Regions from separate parts of the Tatumella terrea genome, predicted to be linked through region 1. Evidence: predicted binding sites of a transcription regulator. Region 1 holds the regulator's gene; each other region holds the start of a gene.
What was found. Region 1 encodes PurR, which represses purine synthesis genes. Its sites were predicted from a motif close to CANGCAAACGTTTGCNTG; they were not measured.
Positions count from the first base shown of each region.

Region 2: a site for PurR is predicted at 1,734-1,751, ahead of ABD035_RS00575 (nucleoside-specific channel-forming protein Tsx). Genes of this name have one in related genera too.
Region 3: a site for PurR is predicted at 1,856-1,873, ahead of purL (phosphoribosylformylglycinamidine synthase). Genes of this name have one in related genera too.
Region 4: a site for PurR is predicted at 1,788-1,805, ahead of cvpA (colicin V production protein). Genes of this name have one in related genera too.

Region 1 covers NZ_BAAAFX010000006.1:278,929-282,115, reverse strand. Annotated here, with positions in the region: gene ABD035_RS04330 (C40 family peptidase) at 40-837, shown strand; gene cydH (cytochrome bd-I oxidase subunit CydH) at 956-1,045, opposite strand; gene purR (HTH-type transcriptional repressor PurR) at 1,315-2,340, shown strand; gene punR (DNA-binding transcriptional activator PunR) at 2,350-3,187, opposite strand, start outside.
Region 2 covers NZ_BAAAFX010000002.1:113,923-117,109, forward strand. Annotated here, with positions in the region: gene ABD035_RS00570 (MFS transporter) at 1-553, opposite strand, end outside; gene ABD035_RS00575 (nucleoside-specific channel-forming protein Tsx) at 777-1,649, opposite strand; gene ABD035_RS00580 (OsmC family protein) at 2,092-2,565, shown strand; gene ABD035_RS00585 (LysR family transcriptional regulator) at 2,604-3,187, shown strand, end outside.
Region 3 covers NZ_BAAAFX010000014.1:201,973-205,159, reverse strand. Annotated here, with positions in the region: gene tadA (tRNA adenosine(34) deaminase TadA) at 1-231, shown strand, start outside; gene mltF (membrane-bound lytic murein transglycosylase MltF) at 241-1,692, opposite strand; gene purL (phosphoribosylformylglycinamidine synthase) at 1,963-3,187, shown strand, end outside.
Region 4 covers NZ_BAAAFX010000021.1:25,458-28,644, reverse strand. Annotated here, with positions in the region: gene purF (amidophosphoribosyltransferase) at 1-1,202, opposite strand, end outside; gene cvpA (colicin V production protein) at 1,239-1,727, opposite strand; gene ABD035_RS15830 (SPOR domain-containing protein) at 1,939-2,799, opposite strand; gene folC (bifunctional tetrahydrofolate synthase/dihydrofolate synthase) at 2,789-3,187, opposite strand, start outside.

The DNA of each region.
Region 1 (3,187 bases):
TCTCTCTTTCCGGGACATTTAACCTGTAACCTGACAACTATGCGTTTACTTATCACGCTTTTTATTCTTGCTGTTGCACAGCTGTTTTTTAACGTCGCCGAAGCTGCGCCACGTTCTGCTATTAATGTCTCTCATCATAAAGCGACACGGAAAAATGTTACCGAAGATATGCGAAGAAAGCGCAGACCGGTGAAAGCCACCAGCTCACGGCATAAAACGCGTCAGCCCCTTAGCCACCGTGTAAAAGCCTTAGCCAGCCATCGCAAACTCAGAGAACATCCTGCCCGTGAAGAGCAACACCGCACCGCAGAACATCACCGTATTGAAAAGAAAGTTTACGGACGTCATCGCCCCGTTGCCCGTAAATCGAACGCCCGCCCGTCAGAGAAACTGACCGCTATTCGTATGAGCAGTACGCACCGCATGCGTTATCAGAAAGCCCGTCAAACCGCCATGGTTAAACTGATGGACCAGCTAGGTAAACCCTATCAGTGGGGAGGCTCTTCGCCCCATACCGGTTTCGATTGCAGCGGACTGGTCTATTACGCCTATAAAGATTTGGTGAATTACCGGATCCCGCGTACCGCTAACGAAATGTTCCACCTGCGCGATGCCGCGCCGATCAAACGTAATCAGTTAGAAAAAGGCGACCTGGTGTTCTTCCATATTCATGGCCGTGAAAAGGCCGACCATGTCGGTGTCTACCTGGGTAACGGTAAATTTATTCAGTCCCCGCGTACCGGCAAAGACATACAGATCAGTGCCCTGAGCAACGAATACTGGCAGAGCCACTACATTGGTGCCCGCCGCGTGATGACCCCGACGACGGTACGCTAATTCAGCACCGGTTACCGGTCCTTCCGACAGAGGAAGCATAAAAAAGCCTGAACACTGTTCAGGCTTTTTTATTTACCGTCGCGGGACAGAAATACCCTCCCGGGGCCGGATGCATCCGTTAATGCATAATTGCAGTAAAACTGAATGCACAAATCATCAGTAATGCGACAACCGTGGTGGTCAGTGCCAGTTTAAGATCAGTATCCATTCGCTCCCCCTTATAAGCACAACAATTGTGTGGACATTATTATAATTACCATACTGTTGCGCAAAAATCTCGTTTTATTGGCGTGACCTTGCTAGAATTGCCGCCCTTCGTTGCGCAACGATGATGCGTGCTGAAATTTCGAGCGCGATTATCGTCCCGTCACAGGTCAATCGTCCCCCCTACATTACGAACGATTGCCTGAGTTCGGGCAAACGCAAACGATTAACTCGGCCAGCACAGAATAATGATAAACCCGGAGTAAGTATTGAATGGCAACTATTAAAGATGTGGCGAAACGCGCAGGGGTTTCCACCACTACCGTTTCACATGTCATTAATCAGACCCGCTTTGTTGCGGAAGACACCTGCAAGGCTGTCCGGGAGGCAATTAATGAATTGCATTATTCCCCGAGTGCCGTCGCCAGAAGTCTTAAAGTGAATAACACCCGGACCATAGGACTGCTGTCGACGTCCCTGGAAGCCCCCTATTTTGCAGAGATCATCGAAGTTATCGAGAAAAAATGTTTCGAGAACGGTTATACCCTGATCCTCGGAAATGCCGATAATGATCTGAAAAAACAGCGTGCTTACCTGTCGATGATGGCCCAGAAACGGGTGGATGGTCTGCTGGTGATGTGTGCGGAGTATCCGCAGGACTTACTGGATATGCTGGAACAGAGCCGCAATATTCCGATGGTGGTCATGGACTGGGGCGTTTCCCGCGGGGATTTTACCGATACCATTCTGGACAACGCTTTCCAGGGCGGATATATGGCCGGACGCTATCTGATCGAACGGGGTCACCGTGATATCGGCTGTATCCCGGGGCAGATGGAACGCAACACCGGAGGCGGACGCCTGTCTGGCTTCCTGAAAGCATTACAGGAAGCCGGTATCACCCTGCGTGACGAATGGCTGGTACAGGGCGATTTTGAACCGGAGTCCGGCTATCAGGCCATGCAGCAGCTGCTTGCGCAACCCCAACTGCCGACCGCGGTGTTCTGCGGCGGCGATATTATGGCGATGGGTGCCATCTGTGCTGCCGATGAACAGGGATTACGCGTCCCGCAGGATATATCGATCATCGGCTATGATAACGTGCGCAATTCACGTTACTTCACCCCGGCGCTGACCACTATCCATCAGCCGAAAAGTGAACTGGGTGAAAAGGCACTGGATATGTTGCTGGACCGCATCGTCAATAAACGCGAGGAGCCTCAGACCATTGAGGTCAATCCACGGCTGATTGAGCGCCGTTCGGTGACGGATGGGCCTTTTGTCGATTATCGTCGCTAAGCGCCACGTTTATTCCCTCAGCCACTCCTGATTCAGTGTGTCAGTATCCCCGAGGTAGTCGAGGATCCAGCGTAAGGCCGGTGAGCTACGTTCCCCGGCCCAACTGACGCAACAGGGGCTTTCCGGAAACGGGGCGGGTAACTGTAATTCTCTGGCCTCGCCGTGGGATAACAGCGGCCTGGCCAGATGGCCCGGCACCATGGCGACACACAACCCAGCCCTGACGCAGTCGAGACCGGTTTGCCAGTCCGGCACCGGCATACGTCGCTGATTATCCAGTGACCAGGTGATACGTCGGGGTAAGGCCCTGGACGTATCTTCCAGCATCAGTGAGGGCCAGGCGCGCAATTTCTCTTCTCCCGGCGGCCCCCCTGTCGCCAGAGGGTGATCGGCACTGACAATACAACGCCAGTTCAGGTGCCCCATATCCCGGAAGTCAAACCGCCCGGTCACCGGCACGGCACGGGTTGCACCAATAGCCATATCCACCCTGCCATCGGCCAGCGCATCCCATACACCATTAAACACTTCTTCACTGATGTGCAATTCAATATCCGGAAAATGGCGATAAAAGTCAGTCACCAGTTGCTGCATACGTTGCGGTTTAACAATCCTGTCCACGGCGATACTGACCTGTCCACGCCAGCCGTTCGCCAGTTGCTGACACTGACGACGGGTAGATTGCATTTTTTTGATAACCCCCCGGCTTTCACGGATAAAATGTTCCCCGGCCGGGGTGAGGATCACATCCCGGTGATGGCGCTCAAATAAGGGAACCGCCAGCCATTCCTCAAGCTGCCTCACCGTGTAGCTAATGGCCGACGGCACGCGATGCAGCTCTCTTGCC
Region 2 (3,187 bases), on a different contig from region 1:
CCACGACAGGGACAGAAAGAAACTGGATAAAGAAAGAGAAAGCAAAAGCCCGGCTGCGTAAATGTGCCGGCATCCATTCCGAGAGATAGGTATCAATCGTGACCAGTTCGACCCCCAGACCCACCCCGACCAGAAAACGGCAAAGAATGATGCCTTCTGCACTGTTCTGAAAGGCCATCAGCAGAGAAAACACCCCGTACCAGGCAAGTGCACACATAAAGGTCAGCCGGCGGCCAAATCTGTCTGCATATTTGGCCAGTAAACTGGCACCGAAAAATAAACCGAGGAAGGTGACCGAAGCGAAAGCTGCCTGATCAGAAATACCAAAAACACCTTCATTCCCCGTATGAAATATCTTAGCTGCCAGTAAACCTGAACTAATATATCCTGTTTCAAAGAGATCGTAGAGTTCAAAGAATCCGCCGAGGGCTAACAGAGAAATAAAACACCAGAGGCTTTTACTTGCCGGTAATGCATCAATGCGTCCGGCGATTGTCGTATTATTTCGATTGGGAGTAGCAGATATCTCTGCTGTAATACAAGACGATGACATAAATAACTTAACCCCGGGCTTACTGTATTTGCAATTCTGCTGATCCACAATTTTTATTGGAAAGGTAAGATAAGCAGTGAACGAGAATGCAGAATAGTCGAAGGAAATAAAAAAGACGAGGGTAAATTTTTAGTCATTAACCGTAATAATAGCGGGGGATGTTCCGCGAAATATTTTCCCGCGGAACAATACCGTTAATAATAATAACGGAGAGCGGAATTAATCAGAAACTATATCCGACCACCGCATAGTAGCCCCATCCGGTATTTCGGGTAGAAAAATCACCCTGACCAAAGTTAAGGGTTGATCCATCGGCCCACTGTCCGCCGTTATGGAAGTAACGGGCGACCAGAGAGTAATGCCAGTGATCATAGGACAGAGACAGGATATGGCTGGAGGCGATAGAGTTACCGGTACGCACAGGGCCAGCTTTCTCACCCAGATCAGAATCCCAGTCTACGTTAGTAAAACCAATATAGGCGAGGTTGCCGCCCCACAGGGTGGTCAGTGGTAACATATATTTAATTTTAAAACGGTAACCGTCCCAGCTATTTTCATTGGCGGCACCGTAGTTCTGCCATTGATATTTAGCGTAAACGTTCATGGATAATGCCAGTTTTGTGCCGGTATCAATATCGGTCCCCAGCCCCATATACCAGGTGTTCTGGCGGTTAGCATTATTCGGGCCCATATCGTAAATATAGTTATTGGCAAAATACCATTCTTTAAAAGGACCAAAGCCCAGGTCAGTGCCGGTCAGCTTATCAATCGAGAAGCGGGGTTCAATTTCCATAAACATGGGTGAACCTTTGTGTCTGTCCCAGATCCCGTTGTCATTCCCGTTTCCGGTCCCGAAGAATTTCGGTAAATCGAGGTACCCATAAAAATCAAACCAGTCTTTATGAGCAAAGGCTTCATATTCCAGGTAGAGATCATTATTTAACTGAGGTCCGAAACGGGTGTGATAACTGCCAACGACATTCACACTCTGATGCCACCAGTCAGAGACATACTCCGGGGAGGAGTCTGCCGCATAGGTATGGCCCGCCACAGAGCCTGCCAGAAGTGTTGCTGCCATCATTATTTTATATTTCATTTTATAGCCACCATTTGCTGAACACTGAAAGAGCGCATCTGAAGACAGACGCAAAGAAAATGGAGTCAAACCAGATGCATAAGACAGATAAACCGTTGCGTATCCGGAATGATCATGCCGGATATCATACGACAGGAAAGGGAGAATCCTCACAATTGTTATAATCTGTTTCATTTTTTAGCAAAACTAATGTGATCCAGATCATATTAGTATCATTTTTCTTAAGTCTGATGAGGTGGCCTGCGGGAATAGTTTGCCAGAAAACGCTATTTGCCGCGGGCGGGAGCCGGAGACGGATCCGCGGGAAAGCCTCCCGGGAATGCCTTAAAAGTGAACGCGGAGAAATGACTTCCCGGAAATATACATAACAAAGTATGATGATTTACTCCTGGCAGCGTCGATCAGAGGTTGTCGCCGGAAATAAAAACCTACGGGGAAGATTATGGCCGCAAGACAGCATCATTATCGTGTGACAGTTCGCTGGACGGGAAACCGTGGCGAAGGAACATCGTCTTATCAGGCCTATGGGCGTGAAGGGGAGTTGCAGGCTGAAGGGCGACAGCCGATTGCACTGAGTGCAGACCCTGCTTTCCGGGGCGACTATACCCGCTGGAATCCTGAACAGCTCCTGCTGGCATCGGTCTCTGCCTGCCATAAATTATGGTATCTGCATTTATGTGCAGATGCCGGTATCGTGGTGGAAGAGTATCAGGATGAGGCCGAAGGGACGATGGTGGAAGGGGTGAAAGGCCATTTTACCGGCATCATACTCAAGCCGCGTATCCGCCTGCAGAATGATCATGACAGGGATCGGGCCACGGCCCTCCATCACAACGCGCATGATGCCTGTTTTATCGCAAATTCGGTTAATTTCCCGGTGGAATGCCGGCCGGAATTTGTGACCAGCGGCGGGTAACGCCTTCCAGCACCGGACGACCGGTAACAGGATAACGAATGCAACAGGGTGAAAACCTGCAGGCGATGTATATTTTTGCCCGGGTGGTGGAACAACAAAGCTTCAGTCTGGCCGCGGGGTTACTGGGCGTATCCACCGCCACCGTCAGCCGTGAAATCGCCGCACTTGAAAACCGCCTGGCGATGAAATTATTGCACCGTACCACCCGCAAGGTGACCGTCACCGAATGCGGCCTGCTTTATTACCGCTATTGTGAAAGCCTTAGCCGGCAGGTGTCAGCGGCGGATGATTTTATTCACCGCATGCACAGTCAGCCGGCGGGTCAGGTCAGGCTGGTGGCTCCGGTCACTTACGGGTGTCAATGCATCGTCCCGCTACTGCAACCCTTTATGCAGCAAAATATTCATGTGCGTGTCGATCTTGACCTGAGCGACAGAGAACCGGATATGATGCATGATGATATTGATGTGGCGATCGTGGTTCGTCAGCGGCCCCCGGATCAGGGGATATCGCAGCCGCTCTCGGTGATCCATTGGGGACTGTATGCCGCGGAGAGTTATCTGGACAGGCACCCCGGGCTGACGTCACCGGAACAGCTTGGTCGTCACCAGCTACTCACCTT
Region 3 (3,187 bases), on a different contig from region 1:
GGGGCGATGATCCATAGCCGTATCTCCCGGCTGGTCTATGGCGCCCGTGATGCGAAAACGGGGGCTGCGGGTTCATTACTGGATATTCTGCATCATCCCGGGATGAATCACCGGATAGTCGTGGAGGGGGGCGTGCTGGCAGAAGCGTGTGCGAATCAGTTAAGCGAGTTCTTCCGCCAGCGCAGAGCACAAAAAAAAGCGCTGCGTCAGACGCAGCGCGAGGATCAGTAGGTTATCGGATCAGTTCATCGCTATTTGTGGCTCTGACGGAGAAGGCATGTCAGAGTCAGGAATAGGGATGATTTGTTGCTTCTTCTTTTCTGCTTCCTGCAGATATCCGACCAGGCTGATATTGTACTTACGAATATTTTCCACGTAATTATAGGCTTCGGTGCCGCGGGCAAACCCGTAAGTGGTCTGACGGTAGTAGCGCTTCTGTGACAGCAGCGGCAGCCGTTGTTTAACATCGGCCCAGCTGTCCGGGTTAGCGCCCTGCATCATGGTCAGCTTGCGCGCATCCATCATATGAGCAAAGCCCATATTATAGGCCGCCAGCGCAAACCAGATCCGCTCATCCTGAGGGATGGTCGGCGGAACTTTATCCATCAGCTTCTGCAAATACTGGCTACCGCCACGAATACTTTCTGCGGCGTCCAGGCGATTAGCCACATCCAGACTGTCGGCAGTATTACGTGTCAGCATCATCATGCCCCGGACCCCGGTCGGAGAGGTGGCCTGCGGGTCCCAGTGAGATTCCTGGTAAGCAATGGCTGCGAGCAGTCGCCAGTCGATCTGGCTGGCGTACTTCCTGAACAGCGGCTGTAATGACGGTAACGTACTGTCGATAGCCCGCAGAAAAGTCCGGGTATCGACATAATCAAAGCTGCCGGTATGCCCCAGATATTTCTCATCCAGTCTGGCCAGTGTGCCTTCTTCATTCAGCTGGTTGTAAAAATCCAGCAGTGCAGCGTTCAGACTATCGTCAGCCGTTTTTGCCATATACCAGTTAACCGGCGCTTCATTGGTGACATCAAATGCCACGGCCAGTTGCGGGTGGATGCGTTGCATCATCCCGATAGTGGCTGAATCGCCGATGGTATAATCCAGTTTGCCGTCAGCCACCTGCTCCAGCATGGCTTGCGGACTGAGCTTATTCTCCACATGCCAGCTGAGTTGCGGATATTTATTCGCTTTGAACGCCTGCAAGGTCGAAATAAAGGACGACTCCGAAGGCACCGACAAGGTGCCGTGTAAATCATCCAGATTTTTCGGGCGGGGTTTATCCACCCGGTAAACCAGTTGCTGCGTTGTCATATAATAAGCAGGGCCGCTACGGTAATCGCGTTGACGTTCTGCATCCCAGGCGAGTCCGGCAGCCAGGATATCGGTACGATGATGGTTAAGATCATCAAACAGGCTTTCAATGTTTGGACGTACGGAGATGTCCAGCTTCACGCCCAGATAGTCTGCAAAGCGTTTAGCCAGCTCATAATCCATCCCCGTCGGATTTTTGCTGTTCTTTTGCCAGGTCAGAGAAGAGCTTATGGTGCTGACACGTAACACTCCGCGGGATTTAATCTGCGACAGAGTATCTTGTGTACCTGAATGCCAGGAGATAGCAGGCCATAGAGCCATTGCCAGTAACAAGGTGACAAGACCGATCAAAAGATAATTTAATTTTAAATATTTCAAAAAGTTATCTCGTTAATCAGCTCCGGGTTTAGCCTTTTGGCAGGAATGTAACAGAGGGTAAACTCCCCGGAGCGAGGTGCATTCTGAGCAACAAAACGACAAAGAGCAACTTTTATAGCAAGAAATGTTTGTTTTTTGACCGCAGGATTATCCGCAGAAAATCAACGCAAACGGTTTCGTAACAGAGGGTTATTCTTTATAATGGCGTCCGTTTTCCCCTGTTGCGCCCAATGAAGCGTCGTCCGGCGTTTCGAAGACGAGAGATCTTTAATGATGGAAATTTTGCGTGGCTCGCCCGCTCTGTCGGCATTTCGTATTAACAAACTCCTGAACAGTTTCAGAAATGCTCACCTGCCCGTCAGCGATATTTATGCTGAATATGTACATTTTGCCGATGTCAGTTCCCCCCTGAGTGATGATGAAAAAAACCGTCTTCAACGTCTTCTTAAATACGGCCCCTCACTGGCGGAGCATGAACCTGCCGGACGCTTATTACTGGTGACTCCTCGTCCCGGGACGATTTCTCCCTGGTCTTCTAAAGCCACGGATATTGCCCATAACTGTGAACTGGCGAAAGTCATCCGTCTGGAAAGAGGGCTGGCGTTCTATATTCAGGCTGAGACTATTTCAGAGGCTCAATGGGCTGAATTGTCCGCGTTATTACATGACCGGATGATGGAAACGGTTTATACCTCACTGACTCAGGCGCAGCAGTTATTTGTTCAGCAAACGCCTCAGCCGGTAAAAGCGGTCGATATCCTTGGTAAAGGTCGTCAGGCTTTGGAAGAAGCGAACGCGTCTCTCGGCCTGGCTCTGGCAGAGGACGAAATTGACTACCTGCTGGCTGCGTTTACCGGACTGGGACGCAATCCTAACGATATCGAACTCTATATGTTTGCTCAGGCTAACTCTGAGCACTGCCGGCATAAAATTTTCAATGCCGACTGGATCATCGATGGTGTTCAACAGCCGAAATCGCTGTTTAAGATGATCAAAAATACCTTTGAGAAAAACCCTGAGCACGTGCTGTCGGCCTATAAAGATAATGCCGCCGTGATGGAAGGCTCGAAGGTTGGCCGTTTTTATGCGGACGATAAGCAGGGGATTTACGATTTCCACCAGGAAGATGCCCATATCCTGATGAAAGTCGAAACGCATAACCACCCGACGGCGATTTCTCCGTGGCCGGGGGCCGCGACCGGATCCGGGGGTGAAATCCGTGATGAAGGCGCGACCGGACGAGGTGCTAAACCTAAAGCCGGTCTCAGCGGTTTCTCTGTCTCTAACCTGCGTATTCCGGGCTTTGAACAGCCGTGGGAGCAGGATTTCGGTAAACCGGATCGTATCGTGACCGCACTGGAGATCATGACCGATGGTCCGTTGGGCGGAGCGGCATTTAACAATGAATTTGGTCGTCCGGCGCTGAACGGATACTTCCGTACTTATGAAGCGCGGGTGACCAGCCATAACGGTGAAGAACTGCGTGGTTACCATA
Region 4 (3,187 bases), on a different contig from region 1:
CGCACCTCAGGTGCCGCCGATGCCAGATACACTTTCTTCGCCCCGGCTTCACGAGCCATTTCGATAATCTGCTCTGAGGTGGTGCCACGTACAATTGAATCATCGACCAGTAGCACGTTTTTATCACGGAATTCGGCACGGTTAGCGTTCAGTTTACGACGGACCGCACTGCGGCGCATCTGCTGTCCTGGCATGATAAATGTCCGGCCCACATAGCGGTTTTTTACAAACCCCTGGCGGTAAGGTTTATCAAGGATACGGGCAATTTCCAGCGCCACATCGGTCGAGGTTTCCGGGATAGGAATAACCACATCGATATCCAGGTCTTCCCATTCCCGTGCAATTTTTTCGCCCAGTTTTGTTCCCATGCGCACACGGGCACTGTATACCGAAATTTTGTCCAGGAAGGAGTCCGGACGGGCAAAGTAAACATATTCAAACAGGCACGGATTACACTTCGGATTTTCGGCACACTGGCGGGTAGAAAGCTGTCCTTTTTCGGTGATATAGACCGCTTCACCGGGGGCGACATCGCGGATAAATTCAAAGCCCAGAGTATCCAGCGCAACACTCTCGGACGCCACCATATACTCAACGCGTTGATCCGGCAGTACGCGTTTACCCAGCACCAGCGGACGAATACCGTTGGGATCGCGGAATGCCACCATGCCATGACCGATGATCATGGAAACAACGGCATAGGCGCCCCTCACCTGTTTGTGTAAGGACTCTACCGCCGCAAAGATATTGTCCGCCGACAGCGGATAATCCTGAAAACGGTCCAGTTCCTGGGCAAAGATATTCAGCAGCACCTCAGAGTCCGAGGTGGTATTTACATGGCGACGACCGTGCTCAAACAGGCGGGAACGTAATTCATGGGCGTTTGTCAGGTTACCGTTATGCGCCAATGTAATACCGTAAGGGGAGTTTACATAAAAGGGCTGGGCTTCAGAGGCACTTGAGCTACCTGCTGTCGGGTAACGAACATGACCAATGCCCATGTTTCCCTGGAGGCGCTGCATATGACGTGCTTCAAACACATCGCTCACCAGTCCGTTTGCTTTGCGCAGGCGAAAGCAATTCATGCTATCGATGGTACAGATACCTGCTGCATCCTGACCGCGATGCTGTAACACAGTTAAAGCATCATAAATAGACTGGTTAACCGGCAGAAATCCGGTGATACCGACAATACCGCACATGTTGTCATTTCCTCATTAAGCCGCATCCCCCCGACCTTATGACCGGGGTAAAAAACTCGACGTGCTCTGTAAATAATCAAAAAACCATCTGATGATACCGCTGAATTGAGGGATCAATTGTGACTGTGTCCAGTCCGTGCTTTTAGAAAATCCGGTAAAGGTATCCAGAAAAAAGAGGATGGCCGAAACAATCAGCACGCCTCTTAATGCGCCAAAACAGACACCTAACACACGGTCCGTCCCGGACAAACCGGTTTTTTCCACCAGCGTTCCAATCACATAATTTACTATGGCCCCGACAATCAGCGTCGCAATAAAAAGTACGGCTATTGCTACACCATTTCGTACCAGGGGTTCTTCAAACCCGGTAAACCAGACGGCCAGATAGGAAAAATAATGACTCGCGACAAAAAACGCACATCCCCAGGTGACTAAAGATAAAGCTTCACGGACAAAGCCCCTGATCAGACTCACAAAGGCTGAGAATCCGATAATCCCTATAATGACGTAATCAATCCAGTTCATGTATGTTTCCGGCGCACTATGATCCTTTCTGCCATCTGTTCGCGGCGCATTTTAACAGAAAAAGAAAACGTTTGCGTAGCGTTTTCCCGGACGACAGAGAAAAAGGGTAATGAAATTTTTTATTCATTACCCTGAGATTAAAAATATTTATCTATATGAATTATATAACAATTCACCGTAACCGACCTGGCCCCCGTTCCCGGGGGCCGGTTCAGCGGGCTGAATATGGCCGTATCACGCCGCTCAGGCCGGTTTTACTCTTCAGTTCAGCCACCTGAGACTGCAAATGACTTTTCGAGCTGTCCGGACCGACCAGAATGCGGTTAATTTCTCCCTGAACCGGTTCTGCCGGCAGAGAATAGGCCCTGAACCCGGCACTGCGTAGCTGCGCCACAATTTCACTGACCCTGGCTGCATTTTTCAATGCTCCCAGCTGAATAACCCAGGCCTGTCCTGACGGAGTTTCCGGTTTACTCTGAGGCTGTGGTGCTGAAGACTGATCATTCAGTGCCTGTAATGCTCTCGCGCGTTCGCGTTCCTGCTGTGCCTGTCGGGCCTTAGCCTTCGTGGCAGCATCGGCCGCCTGCTGACGGGCACGCTCTTCCGCCTGACGCTCACGGGCTAACTGCGCCTGCTTCTGACGCTCAGCCTGCTGTTGCTGTTGCTGTTGTTGCTGTTGTTGCTGTTGTTGCTGCTGGCGAAGTTTCTCCGCCTGTGATGACGCCGACGGACTGACTACCGTTGAAGAGTCAGTCACCGGTGACTGACGGTCCGGTGCCGGCGGAACTGAATCACCGTGGCTGCTGCCAGGTGTCACTGTGCCGGCATTCGCCGCAGCACTGGCTGCACTCCCCGCAGCGGCTGACGCGGCAGGTGCCGCCGTCAACGGCTGAGTCACTGGCGGCACCAGATCGTTATCCTGCTGGTCGCCGGGCTTAGGCACCAGAGGAATGGCCGCGAACTCTTCCTGGTAATGCTTTTTCTTACCGTCCAGCAATCCCGGCAATACAATCACACCAATCGCGACCAGGATAACCGTCCCGACTAAACGATTCTGAAATTTACTCGCCACTTCCCTTCTCCCCTGAGACAGACGTCATCACATGAGCGACCGTATGGAAGGAACCACAAACCAGAATAATGTCCTGTGCCCCGGCCTGCTGTCGTGCCGCTTTCCACGCGTCTTCCACCGTAGCAAAACATTCTGCCTGCGGCAAATGGGCCATCAGTTCTTCAGCACGGGCTCCCCGCGGGCCTTCGAGCGGCGCGCAATACCAGTTATCGACCTGAGGACGGAGTTCGGCCAGCGTACCGGCGATATCTTTATCATGCAGCATACCGACCACGGCTCTGACTTTACCCACGCGCGGTAATGTCGCGAGTTGTGAGGCCAGAAAAGCGGCTGCATGCGGATTATGAGCCACATCCAGGATCACCCGCGGAGATTCACTGATCGTCTG